One region of the Chryseobacterium sp. FR048 genome, then DNA from elsewhere that is predicted to be linked to it. Evidence: riboswitches for the same ligand, from Rfam matches in the RefSeq annotation. Region 1 holds a riboswitch; each other region holds the start of a gene.
The links. Region 1 has a riboswitch for cobalamin ahead of AC106K_RS02565 (T9SS type A sorting domain-containing protein). Riboswitches for the same ligand answer to the same signal wherever they lie in the genome.
Positions count from the first base shown of each region.

Region 2: another riboswitch for cobalamin. It lies ahead of metE (5-methyltetrahydropteroyltriglutamate--homocysteine S-methyltransferase); the one in region 1 lies ahead of AC106K_RS02565 (T9SS type A sorting domain-containing protein).
Region 3: another riboswitch for cobalamin. It lies ahead of AC106K_RS15480 (TonB-dependent receptor plug domain-containing protein); the one in region 1 lies ahead of AC106K_RS02565 (T9SS type A sorting domain-containing protein).
Region 4: another riboswitch for cobalamin. It lies ahead of AC106K_RS09915 (acyl-CoA thioesterase); the one in region 1 lies ahead of AC106K_RS02565 (T9SS type A sorting domain-containing protein).

Region 1 is NZ_JBXDSE010000001.1:592,231-596,120, reverse strand. It holds gene dnaG (DNA primase) at 1-241, shown strand, start outside; gene clpP (ATP-dependent Clp endopeptidase proteolytic subunit ClpP) at 355-1,038, shown strand; gene AC106K_RS02565 (T9SS type A sorting domain-containing protein) at 1,363-2,475, opposite strand; cobalamin riboswitch at 2,542-2,733, opposite strand; gene AC106K_RS02560 (esterase-like activity of phytase family protein) at 2,994-3,890, shown strand, end outside.
Region 2 is NZ_JBXDSE010000009.1:12,867-16,756, reverse strand. It holds gene AC106K_RS22295 (LytR/AlgR family response regulator transcription factor) at 1-209, shown strand, start outside; gene AC106K_RS22290 (LytTR family transcriptional regulator DNA-binding domain-containing protein) at 210-398, shown strand; gene AC106K_RS22285 (Lrp/AsnC family transcriptional regulator) at 425-886, opposite strand; cobalamin riboswitch at 1,079-1,263, shown strand; gene metE (5-methyltetrahydropteroyltriglutamate--homocysteine S-methyltransferase) at 1,435-3,738, shown strand.
Region 3 is NZ_JBXDSE010000005.1:148,456-152,345, forward strand. It holds gene AC106K_RS15480 (TonB-dependent receptor plug domain-containing protein) at 1-1,450, opposite strand, end outside; cobalamin riboswitch at 1,610-1,795, opposite strand; gene AC106K_RS15485 (transporter) at 2,102-3,049, opposite strand; gene AC106K_RS15490 (cytochrome-c peroxidase) at 3,061-3,890, opposite strand, start outside.
Region 4 is NZ_JBXDSE010000003.1:131,575-135,464, reverse strand. It holds gene AC106K_RS09920 (MutS-related protein) at 1-1,042, shown strand, start outside; gene AC106K_RS09915 (acyl-CoA thioesterase) at 1,063-1,446, opposite strand; cobalamin riboswitch at 1,563-1,743, opposite strand; gene AC106K_RS09910 (hypothetical protein) at 1,778-2,575, opposite strand; gene AC106K_RS09905 (hypothetical protein) at 2,795-3,460, opposite strand; gene AC106K_RS09900 (endonuclease MutS2) at 3,593-3,890, opposite strand, start outside.

The DNA of each region.
Region 1 (3,890 bases):
CAATTATGGAGATAAAGTGGCTGATCAGATTCAGGGAGATGTATTGCTGCACAAGTACAGATATATTGATTATCTGATTACTGAAACGGCAAAAGAACTCGATCAGTACAGCAATACCGATGAAATGAAGTACTATGAGCTGATCAAAAAGATTACTTTGCTGAAACAGGCTTCGATAAGACTGAGTAATATTATCGAGTATTCACCCATCAAAGGTATCTATGTAGATCGAAGAAGGTAGTTTAGAGACAAGGTTTGCTAAGATTCTGTGACAAAAAGTCCTATAAAATTTTAGGAATAAATATTGTAATTTAAACTTCGAAAATATTAGTTAAAATAATACATAATAGAAATATGGACATTAAAAAGGAATTCAGAGACTTCTCTGTAAAACATTTAGGAAACAACGGTCTTGTTACCGATCAGTATATGGGAATGTATGGTCCAACGAACCTTACTCCGTACATCATGGAAGAAAGAAGATTGAACGTTGCTCAGATGGACGTTTTCTCCCGTTTGATGATGGACAGAATTATCTTCCTGGGAACAGGAATTGATGATCAGGTAGCCAACATCGTTACGGCACAGCTTTTATTCCTTGAGAGTGCAGACCCTTCAAAAGATATTCAGATCTATATCAACTCGCCTGGTGGTAGCGTATATGCCGGTTTAGGTATTTATGACACTATGCAGATCATCAAGCCTGATGTGGCAACAATCTGTACAGGAATGGCCGCTTCAATGGGAGCTGTATTATTGGTTGCCGGAGAAAAAGGAAAACGTTCTGCGCTTAAGCATTCAAGAGTAATGATCCACCAGCCTTCAGGAGGTGCTCAGGGAGTAGCTTCTGATATGGAGATCAACCTTAGAGAGATGTTGAAATTGAAGCAGGAGCTTTATGACATTATCGCTCACCATTCAGGACAGCCTTATGAGTGGGTAGAGAAATCTTCTGACAGAGATTATTGGATGACTTCAGAAGAAGCGAAGAGCTTTGGAATGGTAGATGAGGTTCTACAGAGAGCTGAGAAAAAATAATTGATCTTAGAATCATATATAAAAACGCATCCAATGGATGCGTTTTTTGTTTTGCCACGAATGCACGAATAAAATAGCAGAGAACATAATTCTATTATTAATGCAGTATTTTGGAACCTTGTCTATAGAAGGTTTGCTGTTGTAAAAAGAGACGAACCTTTTATCAATTTAACAAGATATAATTTGCAGATGTCTTAGAATGTACTAATAAAAAATTCGTGCATTCGTGGCTAAAAAAATAAAGCCAATTCAGGCAATGGTAACAGCACTTTTTGTGCAGAAGTTTGTCACTCCCTCCCAAAAAATCACCTCAAGAGTGCTTTTTTATTTCTTAATCATCTTGTGGATTGTAGAACTTTCAGAAGTTTTAATCTCAACAAAATAAATTCCTTTATTTAAAGCCTGAATATTGATTTTTGAAGCCTGTGAAGTCATCACTTTCTGACCCGTCACAGAATAAACATTCACCTCTTTCAGGTTTTCTGAAGTTTCGATCTTGATAAAATCACTTGCCGGATTAGGATAAACACCCACAATTTTCTTATTGACCTGAGAAACTCCCAGCGTAGCATTGGCTGCTTCTGTAGGGGTAAACGGTCTTCTTTCTCCAAAACTTAAGCCCAGCCAGTCATTATTACCTAATTGAATTTGAGATAGATTGTTTTTTTTCTGCCAGCTCGACAGATCTTTTCCTTTGTACACTTTCCAGCTACCTGATCCGGAAGTATTTCCGGTAAAGCTGTTTAATGAAAGAGTAGAAACCTGATTGTTGGCTGATGTAAAATTAAAATAAGAAGTCTGAGACTGGATCAGCTGTAGTGCCTGCTCAGCTGTTAAGGTACCGTTGTATTTGATTCCAAAAACAAAAGAATGGGCATTACCGTTTGAGCTATTGGTTCCAAAATCTAGAACAACAAGACTTTTATTGGTTCCGGTTCCAATCCAGTTGGTAATCTGAGATGAAGTATACCATTGAGAGCTGTAGGCAGGAACAGGAGTGGAAGGAGGAATATTCACATCATCCAAACCATATTTGATCCCAAACCATAGCCCATCTTTTAAAGTTGTATATCCTACGCCATTATTTTGATTAGACATATTCCCGGCACTTAGGCCAGTCCAGGTTATCCAACTATCATCGGTGCTTGGGGCATGATGATTGTATTTGAAACTGTATAGAAATCCTGAAGGAATATCCGCTTCCATTTTAGGTTCTGCAGATATAATAGCATTGATCATGTCTTCCGCGTTTAAATTGTTAGCATCAAAACGATACCCCCATGCATAAGATTTTGGACTGTTGTTGTCATTGAAATCGGCAATGAAATAAGCCTTTTTAGAACCTGTTCCCACCCAGAATTTAATGTCGTTTTCTGTAAATTGGGCGAAGAAAAACTGCATACTAAGCAGTAAGAAGAAGAAATAGATTTTTCTCATGATATAATTAAATTAAAGTTTTATTCCCGAAACTTATAGACAGAAAAAACATACATGTCTTCCTGAAGTTAAAATGTATTCAAGGCAGGTCTCCTGGCTCACATCCTATAGCAAACCTTCCCAAGCAATTGGCTCAGTGGTATTATATAGCTACAGGTAAAACAGCTTACAGTTGCGGGTACAGCTCAAGAATTGAATGGTATTCTCACTTGATTCCCTATTAATGAACGATGTTCAACCTTAAAAACGCTGCAAATATATCATATAAATTTTTGAGGTTCATTTTGTGAATTATAATGCGGTTTTCTGTTATTAAAGGGCTCAGTATGTTGTTAGAGAAGAGTTTTTTTATAAATTCATAAATAATTTGGGTTTCTGTTTGTATTTTCAGATTGTAATTCGATGTATTAATGTTTATATTGAATTCATTTTACAGGTTCTATTGTTAAAATACAATTATCATTATATTCAAGATCAGTTTACAATCAATGTATATTTTCGCAGCCATAAAAGAGAATATGAAAAAACTACTATTATCTGTTTTGATGTTGGCTGCATTGGCATCATGTAAAGATGACGATACGCTGAACAACCAGGATATTGCCATCAATTATTCTAAACTTCCTCAGGAATTTCCGTTCACTAAACTGGCTACCATCAATGGGGTAGATGTGATCAATGGCGGGTTTGGTTCCGGGGCAGCAGCCCATCCTACCAGAAAAGGTGAGTTTTATGTCATTACAGACAGAGGTCCTAATACGGATTATCTGAACGGGAAGAAATTCCTTACTCCTGATTTTACACCTACCATTATGCATTTCAAAGTGAATGCAGACGGAAATATTGAAGTGATCAAATATATAAAGCTTAAAAATCCAGCCGGAAAACCTATCACAGGCCTTCCAAACCCTGTAGGTATGGGAAGTACAGGAGAAATTGCCTATGATGCTTCGGGAAATATCTTAGGAACGGATAATTATGGATTAGACAGTGAGAGTATCGTGGCTGCACCGGATGGTACATTCTGGGTTTCTGATGAATATGGCCCTCATATCGTTCATTACAGTGCAGAAGGAATGGAGATGGAGAGAATAAGCCCGATCGGTGTGAATACCGGACCCCGAAAATTGCCTGCCGTGCTGGCCAAAAGAAGAGCCAATAGAGGAATGGAAGGACTTTGTATGACCCCGGACGGAAGAACGCTGGTAGGTACCATACAGTCGATGATGTTTGTCCCTACAAAGGCACTGGCAACCAATACCACGCTCACAAGAATTGTGACATTTGATACTAATACAGGACAGACCAAACAGTTTCTATACAGACAGGATGGTGGAGCTTCTGACTCAGTGTGCGATATTACAGCATTAAGCAATAATGAATTTTTAGTGATCGAAAGAGACGGTAATTTCGGA
Region 2 (3,890 bases), on a different contig from region 1:
AAACCGATGTTTTGAGCCAGCTTCAACAGATGCTGAGTCAGTCTAATCCGGAAAAAAAATATAAAAGCCGCTTTACAGTGAGTACCCATCAGGGAATCTACTTTGTCAACACTGAAGATATTCTTTTTTTTGAGGCGGAAGAAGGAATTGTCTTTGCTATTGATACGGCAGGTAAAAAGCATCCGCTGAATGAGTCTACTTTAAAGTAGATTGAAAATCAACTTGACCCAATCTCTTTTTTTAGAATCAACCGGGGACAGCTTGTCCAGAAAAAGCACGTTGAGAAAATAGAACGCTATAATAAAAATACACTGGCCCTTCAGATAAAAGGCTTTCAAGGCCACCTGATCACAAGTCAGAGCAATACTGCCTCTTTCCGGAAATGGATCGAAGAATGATGTGGTAAAAAAATGAATGAGATTATTTATATGGTCAGGCCATGATTGTTTTTCACTTCAGCCATTACAAATGTGCTATGTGTACTCCCGATAGAATCTACCGAGCCCAGTTTGTTAAATACAAAATCCTGATAATGTTTCATATCCCGAACCTGAACTTTCAGAAGGAAATCAAAATCTCCGGAGATATTGTAGCATTCGGCAACTTCTTCAATTTCCAGAATTTCATTCACAAAATCATAGCCCACAGATCGGTCGTGAATCTTTAATTTGATCTGACAGAAAACTGTAAATCCACGGTTGAGTTTTTCAGCATCCAATACAGCTGCATACCTTTTTACGTAGCCTTCCTGCTCAAGTCTTTTTACCCTTTCAAAAACAGGGGAAGGAGAGAGGTTGACTTCTTTGGCAAGCTCTTTAACGGTCAGTTTAGCATTTTTTTGAAGCAGTCTCAGTAACTGTACATCTTTATTATCAAGTTCTTCCACAGAATATTATTCTTTAAGAGTATAAAAACGATCAAATTTACAGAATTATATTCTGTTTCAAATTTATTTTTAAGTTTAATTTGCTTAATTTTATCATGTTTGTTATTTGTTTATTCTGTATAATTAATTTTACACAAAATTAAAATCTTTTGAAAGTATCGATTGATATAGACAAAAGATACAGTTCTTTATACTTCATCAAACAGGAAAGGTTTTACTTAAGGTAGATTAATAGGGAATCGTGTGAGAATCACGAGCTGTCGCGCAACTGTAAGTAACACACAAAGGTTTCTATCCACGCATATCCACTGCCAGAAGCGGGAAGGATGATAGAAGCCGTTACAAGTCAGGAGACCTGCCTTTACTGAATTGACAATGCTTTCGCGGTCTGAAGCCTGGGTCATACAGATGATATAATGGATATGCATTTTCTTTTAAGAGAATTTGTATTGCCGGGTATGTCGCTGTGAGCCTGTGAATTTCTGTAAAAGCATTACGAAGCATTTCAAAGAGCTTTACCATTAAGTTTAACTAAAAAATTGTAAAAAATGCAAACTCACATTCTGGGCTATCCGCGTATTGGTAGCAAAAGAGAACTTAAAAAAGCCTGCGAGCAGTATTGGTCAGGTAAAATTGTTTTGGAAGAGCTTCTTACCGTGGGAAGGAATATCTGTAACCAAAACTGGAACATTCAGAAAGAAGCCGGTATAGACCTTATTCCGTGTAACGATTTTTCCTATTATGATCAGGTTTTGGATATGAGCTTAATTGTAGGTGCTATCCCGAAACGTTACCATGAAATAGCACTTAAAAAAAACAGCACCGAACTGGATCTTTATTTTGCTATGGCCAGAGGTTACCAGAAAGATGGGCTGGATATTACGGCCATGGAAATGACCAAATGGTTCGATACCAATTATCATTATATCGTTCCTGAGTTTTATAAAAATCAACAGTTTAAACTAAGCTCAGATAAAATTTTTAATGAATTTGCAGGAGCAAAACAGGCCGGAATCAATGCAAAGCCGGTCATCATCGGGCCTGTTTCTTATCTTCTTTTAGGGAAAGAAAAAGAGGACGGTTTTGATAAACTGGAACTGGCTGGAAATCTTCTTCCTGTTTATATTGAAATTTTAACAAGGCTTCAGGAGCAGGGCGCCGAATGGATTCAGTTTGATGAACCGTTTCTAGCATTGGATATATCGGAGAAAACAAAAGAAACCTATCAGTCTATCTATTCCGAAATCAGAAAAAAATTCCCGAAGCTAAAACTGATTGTTGCCACTTATTTTGATGGCTTAAAGGATAATCTATCCCTTGCAGTCTCAATTCCGGTGAATGTACTGCATATAGATCTTGTCAGAAATCCTGAGCAGCTGGAAGAAGTTTTGAATGTAATTCCTGAACATTTAAGCCTGTCACTGGGCCTTGTTGATGGACGGAATATCTGGAAAAACGATTATGAAAAATCACTGAATTTCATTACAAAAGCAATCGAAAAAGTAGGCCATGAAAGAATATTTATAGCGCCGTCCTGCTCACTCCTTCATGCTCCGTGCGATCTTGATTTTGAAACAGAACTTAATCCGGAAATCAAAAACTGGCTGGCATTTGCCAGGCAGAAAGTAAAAGAAGTTGTTGCTCTTAAAGAACTTGCTGAAGGAACCGGAAATAAAGATATTCTTACTGATTTTGAAGAAAATAAGAAAGCGGTTGCCCATAGAAAGACATCGTCTCTCATTCATAATAATCAGGTAAAACAGAGAGCCGGGGCGATTACTGAAAAAGAGGCTCAAAGGAATAATGTTTTTAAAATCCGTAAAGAAGAGCAGCAGAAAATATTAAAGCTTCCTTTATTTCCTACCACTACCATTGGTTCATTTCCGCAAACGGCAGAAGTAAGAAGCTGGAGGGCACAATTCAAAAAAGGAAATCTGACTTCGGAACAATATGATACCTTACTGAAAGAAGAGACCCAAAGAACGATCCGCTGGCAGGAAGACATCGGAATTGATGTACTGGTGCACGGAGAATTTGAAAGGAATGACATGGTGGAATATTTCGGGGAACAGCTGGAAGGCTTTGTATTCACCAAAAACGGCTGGGTACAGAGCTATGGAAGCCGCTGCGTGAAACCTCCTGTCATATTTGGTGATGTTTCCAGACCAACACCTATGACGGTTTACTGGTCTCAATATGCACAATCGCAGACTGATAAATGGGTGAAAGGAATGCTGACAGGTCCAGTGACGATCCTGCAGTGGTCTTTCGTCCGTGATGATCAGCCCCGTTCAGAAACCTGTAAACAAATTGCTTTGGCGATCCGCGATGAAGTAGTGGATCTGGAAAAAGCAGGCATCAGAATTATCCAGATCGATGAACCGGCCATCAGAGAAGGGCTTCCTTTAAGAAAAGACGGCTGGCAGACTTATCTGAAATGGGCGGTAGAAGCTTTCAGAATTTCAGCAAGTGGAGTGGAAGACGCTACGCAGATCCATACTCATATGTGCTATTCCGAATTCAATGATATTATCGAAAATATAGCAGATATGGATGCTGACGTCATCACCATTGAATGTTCCCGCTCCCAGATGGAACTTCTGAACGCTTTTGCCGATTTCAAATACCCGAATGAAATAGGTCCCGGGGTTTATGACATTCATTCGCCAAGAGTTCCGTCCAAAGAAGAGATGGTGGAGCTGCTGAAAAAAGCTCAGGATGTAATCCCGGCCAATCAGCTTTGGGTAAACCCCGACTGCGGATTGAAAACCAGACATTGGGAAGAAACCGAAAAAGCTCTGATCGCAATGGTAGCTGCTGCTAAAGAGGCTTCTGTAGAGTATGCAGTTTAAAATATTTCAATAAACATTTTATGTTGGGAGGCAATTCTTTGGGGTTGCCTCTTTTTATTGTATAAAAATAGAAGAAGTTAAAACGTTTTATGGTGTTAAAGCGAAGCGAATTATGAAGGTATATAAGCTTTAAAAAAGAATCTCAGGTCTCA
Region 3 (3,890 bases), on a different contig from region 1:
TTATATAAAAGTTTTTAAAGAAACGGTTGTCATAATTTTTCTGATAGGTAAATCCTACATCATACTGATTGGTAAATTCCGGCTTCAGATAGGTATTTCCGATATTGGTGTAATACAGATCATTAAAGGTAGGCAGACGGAAAATTCTTTTATAAAAGGCTCTGAGGGTAAGTTCCGGAATAGTTTCAGGCTGATAGCTCATAAAAACTGCCGGGGTCCATTCTCTGCTGTCTCCAGGTCTTTTGTTTTTTCTTACTTCTTCAAAAGTGAATGTTCCCAAAAGACTTCCCAGAATTTTGAACCTGTTCCACTGATAGGTTGTTGCCAATGCCACTAGTGTTGTATAACGGGTAGGATAAGAGAAATTATCCAGATTAGCATTAAGATTATTATACTGAAAGTCTCCACTTAAGCTGACATCCCAATTGGGCGTGATAGAATAGATGTTGGAGGAAGAAAGATATACTTCTCTTTGAATGTAGGTATTATCCGTGTGCATCACTGACTGCGAACGAACCGTATCCATAAAGCGGGTATAATCGTAGGCAAATTTTGCTTTCAACTGTGTCTCAAATCTGGGGAACAGCTTCTTTTTCAAATTGGCCTGTACGAAATAATTTTCGTCTGAAAGTCTTGCTCCCCGGCCTCCAAAACGACCATTAACAATAGGAGCAGGCATTCCCCGGTCTGAAATATAGCCATACCCTCTTATCGTCCAGCTTCCGTCATTTAAAGTCCCGTTTACAGATGTTTCGAAACGTTTTGCCCTGATGTCTGAGTCCTGTCTTTTTGCTATGGTATCATAAGCCTGCTGGCCATCCGGATATTTTTTGGCATAGCGAAATCTATAAATCCCGTCACTTTGCAGAAATTCTGCACTGGCACTTGCCGAGATCCTGTCTGAGATTTTCTGCTCCAGCCGGAATGACGGATTGAAAAGGTCAATAGAAGCACTTTTTGCTCTTATCACAAGATTGGTCTTCTTTGTTCCTTTAAATACGGGAATTCTGGGCTGCAGATAAATAGATCCCGAGGAACCGAAATCCTTTGCAGGCTGAAAAATCTCGCTTTTCTGCCCGTTATATAAAGATATTTCTTCCAGATCATCCAGAGAATATCTTCCAAGATCTACCAGGCCGTTCTGAGCATTTCCTAATTGAATACCATCATAGAAAACCCCTACATGCTGGCTTCCCAGACTTCGGATATTAATGGTTTTTAAACCTCCTATCCCGCCATAATCTTTGATCTGAACTCCGGAAAAGTATCGTATGGCATCTGCAACGGAATAACTGTTCAGTCTTTCAAGCTGATCGCCCTGGATAACTTGCGCCGGAATAATTTCTTTAAAATTCTTTTTGTAAAGGCTGATCACCTTAATGGTTTCTTCCTTCAGGCTGTCTTTTTTCCTGGTTTGAGAAAACAGGAGTTGAGATGTTAACACCAACACAGTGAAAACAATTTTATAAAGTCGAGATGTAATCAGTTTTGCCACCATTAGCTCATTCATGGATAATGATGACGCTAATGGATATAAGAAAGCAACGACAAAGCACAGCTGTCACTGCACAGAATCATTGTTGTCCTAAGCTTTATTCCACGAAAGCGTCAAACGTTTAATTTTCTGGCAGGTCTTCTGACTTACTCCATTTTTGAAATCCTTCCCATTAAAAAAACAGTGGATATTTTCTTCAAAAACTTTGGTGCGGAGCTTACAGCAGCGGGTCTGTTCCGGATTTTCACCGGATTCCCTTTTAAGAGCTTTTTACGGCTCACCAAATTTCGGCAAAGATAGACAATTATTAATATATATTCATCAATAACGAAATGATTCACAATATTATAAATATAATGATTGTAAAAACCGCTTTTCAGTAAAGAAATGATTAAAATGGGACATCAAGATCCCGGTCCTGATATTTAGACTAAAAAAGAGGTTATCTCAATAATGAAACAACCTCTTTTATTGGCCACTAATGCACGAATTATTTTATTCGTTTGATCTAAAACAAAACACAAACTACACCTTAAAGGATTCTTTTGTCATCATAAAAATGTATCATTTTATTCGTGAATTAGTGGCAAAAAACATCTTCATTGGCTATATTCCAATATTTACAAAAATGCTGAACCTTGATCTGGCCTCAATGTCTCCTCCTGCCAGATGGGTATAAACAGGAAGCATGAGCTCACTTCCCAAACTGAACTTTTTATACGAAGCTTCAAATCCCACCTTTCCGTACAACGCACTTCCGGCAGTATTCGGCAGCCCTTCACCAAATTGTTTGTTTTGAGCATAGACTTCTCCCTGAAGCCCGGTTTTAGCAGAAAAAATAGTTTTTTCATTTCCTGCGATCTGATAAAAACCTGTGGCCGCATAGTTCCATTGGTTTCCGAAACGATAATGTTTTTTGTTTTCGGATTTAATGGTGTAATCGGTATTGATCAATACTGCCACTTTATTTTTCTGAAACTTATAGTTCAAAGCCGCCTGATAATCCCAACTTCCGGTTCCCAGCTGAAAACTTGGGTTGACACCGGATATTCCTTTTTCATCAAATTTACCAAGAGGAACTTTCACTCCCAAGCCTCCGCTAAGCTGGTGGGAATTATCTTTGGAGTTCATCAATCTGTAAATTCCCATCAGGTTCAGATCTCCGATTCCATTAATGCCGATGTCACCCTGCATAGTCTTTTTTTCATGAAAATGGAAAGGAAGGCTTGCATACACACTCAATTTTTCCGTCACCGGAATTTTTCCCCAAAGCTGTAAGGTATTGAAATACTGATCCTGGGTAAGATCTTTCACAAATAAATTCTCCTTTGCTTTATAATGCTGTGCAAAGTATTTGATCCCTATAAACTGTGGATTCAGTAAAGACTCAAAACCGGAGGAACCGTTTCCCGCAGCGCAGCCACAGGCATCACAATCATCATAAAAATCGATCCTGCTGAAGTTGTTCTGAGCAACATAAGCACTGTCTCTAACTGTCTTTGCCTGGCTTAAACTAAATAAAACCAGACTTATTAACCATATAATCTTCTTCATGTTTTTTAAAATTATTCTGCAAATTTTGGATTGGATATAAAACTTTTATCAGACAATGTTTTCAGGAAAGCAATAATCAACTGTTTATCCTGGCTGTTCATGGCAATTCCCGTATGTCCGTTTTGTTTCAGCTGTGGGTCCAGATTGGGATTATCTTCCACCTGGTCCGAATAGAAATTGAGTACCGCTTCCAGGGTATAAAACCTTCCGTCATGCATATAAGGTGCGGTATATTCGATATTTCTTAAACTTGGCACCCGGAATTTCATCCAATCTACCTGGTTCAGGGTTACGCGATACCTTCCTGCATCTTTAAATTCGGTATTATAATACATTCCCGTATTTCTGAAACTCTCATCAGTAAAGAGTTCGCCACTATGACAGGATGCACATTTCTGGTTAAACAATACCATTCCCTGAGATTCTGCCGAAGTAAGCTGCTCCTTCCCCTGTCTGAATCTGTCATATTTCGAATCTGCCGAGATCAGTGAAGCCATAAACTGAGATAATGCTTTTAAAATTCTCTCTCCTGTCATGTTTTCATCCCCATACGCAGCCATAAAAAGCTTTTTATACTTCTGATCATTCTTAATCTTTGAAATCGCCTCGGGAATAGAGCTGTCCATTTCATTCACATCTGTAATGGGGCTTATCGGCTGTTCATTCAGATTATGGATCACTCCATCCCACATATATTTTTTCAAAAAGGCCATATTCTGGATAGGCGGGGCATTCCTAATTCCGATCCTGTCATCTACCCCATGGCTTACGGTGTGACCATGATGGGTAAAGGCATTTTCCTGAATGTGGCAAAAACCGCATGAAATCGTATTATTTCTCG
Region 4 (3,890 bases), on a different contig from region 1:
TGTGAATGCCTATTATCATTATGCGAATAAAAACTATGTGGAATATTATAATACGATAATTTCCAGGTTGTATACTTCCATTTCTGTAGCTAGTAATATCAGCAGAACTCCGGAATTGGCAGAAGAATATAAAGCGATTAACCTGAAAAAACTAGTACGGACAATCAGGTCCAGCAATATTGCTGAACAACTGGCGAAAAACGAATTTTTGGTTGTTTTTTGGTTTTTATTGGAAATTTTAAGAATCACATTCAACCTGGAGATTTTTGGCTTCAGCAGAAAGGTAACCATTTTGAATGCTTCTAAAAATAACCTTCTGAAGGTCTATGAGTATATTGGAAAAATTGATACAGCGATCAATCTCTGTAAAATTCGAAATGAATATCCGGTATGTAGTCCTGTTTTTAAAGATCAGAAAGCAATACAGGTGGAAAAAATTTATCATCCGCTTATTGATGATTGTGTAAGGAATGATCTTAGCATTTCTAATGTTGGAATTGTGCTCACAGGCTCAAATATGTCCGGAAAGACTTCATTTATGCGGTCTTTAGCAGTAAATGCTATCGCTGCACAGGCTTTTGGTTTTTGCTTTGCCAATAGGTATGAAGCTCCTTTTATGCGGATTCTGACTTCTATTTCGATACAGGATGATATTAATGAAAACAAAAGCTATTATCTGGAGGAAGTATTGCGGATAAAGGGTTTCTTTGAAGAAACAGGATATAATCTGATCTTAATTGATGAAATTTTTAAAGGTACAGGAACCAAAGAAAGGATTGCTATAAGCAAAGCTGTTCTGAAAGCCATAAACTCTGATCGAAATCTGGTTTGCATCACAACACATGATCTGGAGATTGCCTATTTCCTGAAAGAAAATAATTACGATTTGTATTATTTTTCAGAAGAGATCCATAAAGATAAGCTTCAATTCACTTATACATTGAATAAAGGAGTCAATCAAAAACCCAATGCCATAAGAATTCTGGAAATGTATGAATATCCTCAGCAAATAATAGAAGAGGCCTATAAACTTCTGGAATAGTTATGGCATGGAAATCAAATTTATAAAATCTGGATTGGTTTTTTGAATTCGTCAATAGCCACAAAAGTGAAATCTCCTACGATCGCTTTTTCTCTTTCATAAGAATACATCTGCTCCGTATAGATCTCAACGCTTACTTTCATACTGGTTTTTCCTACATAGGATACTTTTCCGATCAGTTCTACAATCGTTCCGGCTGGAATAGGCTTTTTAAAATCGATCTTATCACTGCTTACCGTTACTACTCTTTTTCTTGCAAATCGGGTCGCTGCAATGAAGGCTACTTCATCCATCAGCTGCATGGCCGTACCTCCGAAAAGGGTATCATAATGATTGGTTGTGTTGGGGAAAACCGCTTTAAAAATTCTGGTTTCGGCAGCTTCAATTCTTTCTTCTGTAGTCATATTTCATTATTAATTAAAGCGAAATGAAATCGTATCAAAACAACAGAATAATGACAGGAACCTTAGAAATTCCTGAAACAATCCATCAGATCAATAAAACTTCAGATCGCGAAAGTTTTTTGTTTAAGAAAAAGGCAGGTCTCCTGACTTGTAACATCTTTTATCTCCTTCCCATGCCTCGCACAGTGGATCTCTTGATAAAGATTTCAGTTACTTACAGTTGCGCGACAGTCCGTGATTTTCACACGGTTCCCTTTTAATCTGCGGTTAGGCAGAACCAGTTTCTGTGATGAATAAGCGTTAAAACTTTTCGGGGGCAAAAATAATGAATTTATTCCGGATTATGGTAAATAATCTGGCTGATCACTCTTCCTTTCTTGATGGTCCACAGGGTAGTATATCTGTTTTCCCCGCTACCATTGATCATATAAAGGAAAATATTATCATTGTCAAGAGCGGTTACTCCTACGTTCTCAAAATCCATCGTAGGCTGAAACATATTTTTGATGGCTTCTCTTACAAAAACAGAACCTCTTCCCGGTTGCTGTACCCTGATCGATTTGATTTCGGTCATTCCTTCAGGAAGATCATTTCCGATTCCCCAGGGTTTTACCTTATCAATGGTAAGCAGTTTGCCTTCCGCATCTTTTTCTTTCTTGCGGTAGCCGGCATTGGAAGGGTAGACATCGATCACCACCTTGCTTCTCTGAGCAGTAGGAACTTTCGGATCAGAATTGTCTGTGAAAATAAGTGATCTTCCGTTTTTAGACTTGGACGGAGTGTAGGCTGGAAGTTGGTCTATATAAGCGATACGTTCTTTATTCACCATTCCCTCCTTATCAAGAGTTTCATAGCGTACAAACGGTTTATCTTCGTCCTGCTTTTCAGGATATTTGATCCAGATCCATTCCGTTTCTCCCGGAGCGGGCTTTACATAAACAAAAACATCCCCTTTACGCATACGGATCTTATCTACAATTTTTCTGTAGTTATCTTTATGTACACGTACGTTGGCATAGCCTTCTTCAGCTTTTACGACTCCGAAGGGCACTTTATTCTGTCCTTTTACAAAAGCTAAAGAGAAAATACTGAATGCTGACAGGTACAATGCTTTGTTTATGAAAGTCATCTTGAAATTTTTTTAATCCCCAAATATATAAATTAAATGCTTTTCTGAAGATAATTATGCTGTTGCAGTTCCTTTAAATATTGTATTTGTTTCAGATGTTCATTTTTAAGCAGCAGTATTTTGTCTGAAATCTTCAGAATATTCCGGGAATGACGATCAGAAATGATAAAAGATAAAAACAAAAAAAGAGTGTTTGAAACACCCTTTTTATTGATTACGTTAAGATTCAGTAGTCTGTTTGGAATGACCATAGATGGCTTCCGGATCATTTTTAAGGAAATAGGAATATACTCCATAGAATAAAAGGAGGATTAGGAATAATACCCCACAGAGATAAAATGCTGTTCCAAAGCCATAACTGATAGTTACTTTATCTCCGAATCCCATTCCGATTTTATTGCTTCCATGACCTTCCATTTTTGCCTGGAACGTCAGATAAAATATTAAAAGGGAAGCAAGTCCTATCAGCGAAACAACAATGTGGTAGAGGTATTTTTTTCTGACACTTTTTATCAATTGAACGATAATTCCGACAATGGCAGCCAGAAAGGCAATAATGATAAACGGATTAGGTGAAATATTTTCACTGCTGTTTTTATCTTTGGAATCACTGTCCATTGGTGAATATTCACGATCTGTATTCTGTGAGGGATCATCAGGAATTCCCTTGAGTGCATCCCCAAAAGGAGAGCTTTTTTTAAGATTTTCTTTCATGCGTTCACTCATTGCTTTTTGAGAAACTCCGGTGACAAGATCGGTCCCTTTGATAGACATTAAGGTCGTATCACCACATTTTATCAGAAAGAACGGAAAGAAAAAACACAGGATAATGACCGTATAACTTGGTATTGGAATAAGGTCTGATAATACTTTTAATGGTTTCATAGAATATTGTTTTGATTAAAAGTAGAAAAATATCAGATGATAAACAAAAAAGAGAGCACTTCTCAGTACTCTCTCTTTACTATTTGCATATGATTAATTTCAAATTCTCCAATTAGTTCATTGTCAAATTAATTAAATTCTCTCAAGCTCATCCGCATCAATCGTGGTTTTGAATGTTCCGTAATTCACAATCACCTTGTTTCTGGAAATTTTTTCGATCGTTCCTACACTGGTGCTTCCTGTAATGCGGACACGCTGGCCTACTTTCATCCAGATGGCGCGGTCGGTTTTACGTTGTTCTTCCAGTTTTTCATTGGTTTCGGCGATTTTTTCAATCACTTCTTCCTTTTTAAGCTGTTGAGTGATTTTTCTCTTAACCACCTGAAGACGCTTGGTTTCGTCTTTGTCACTTCCTAGTTTTCTGAACTTT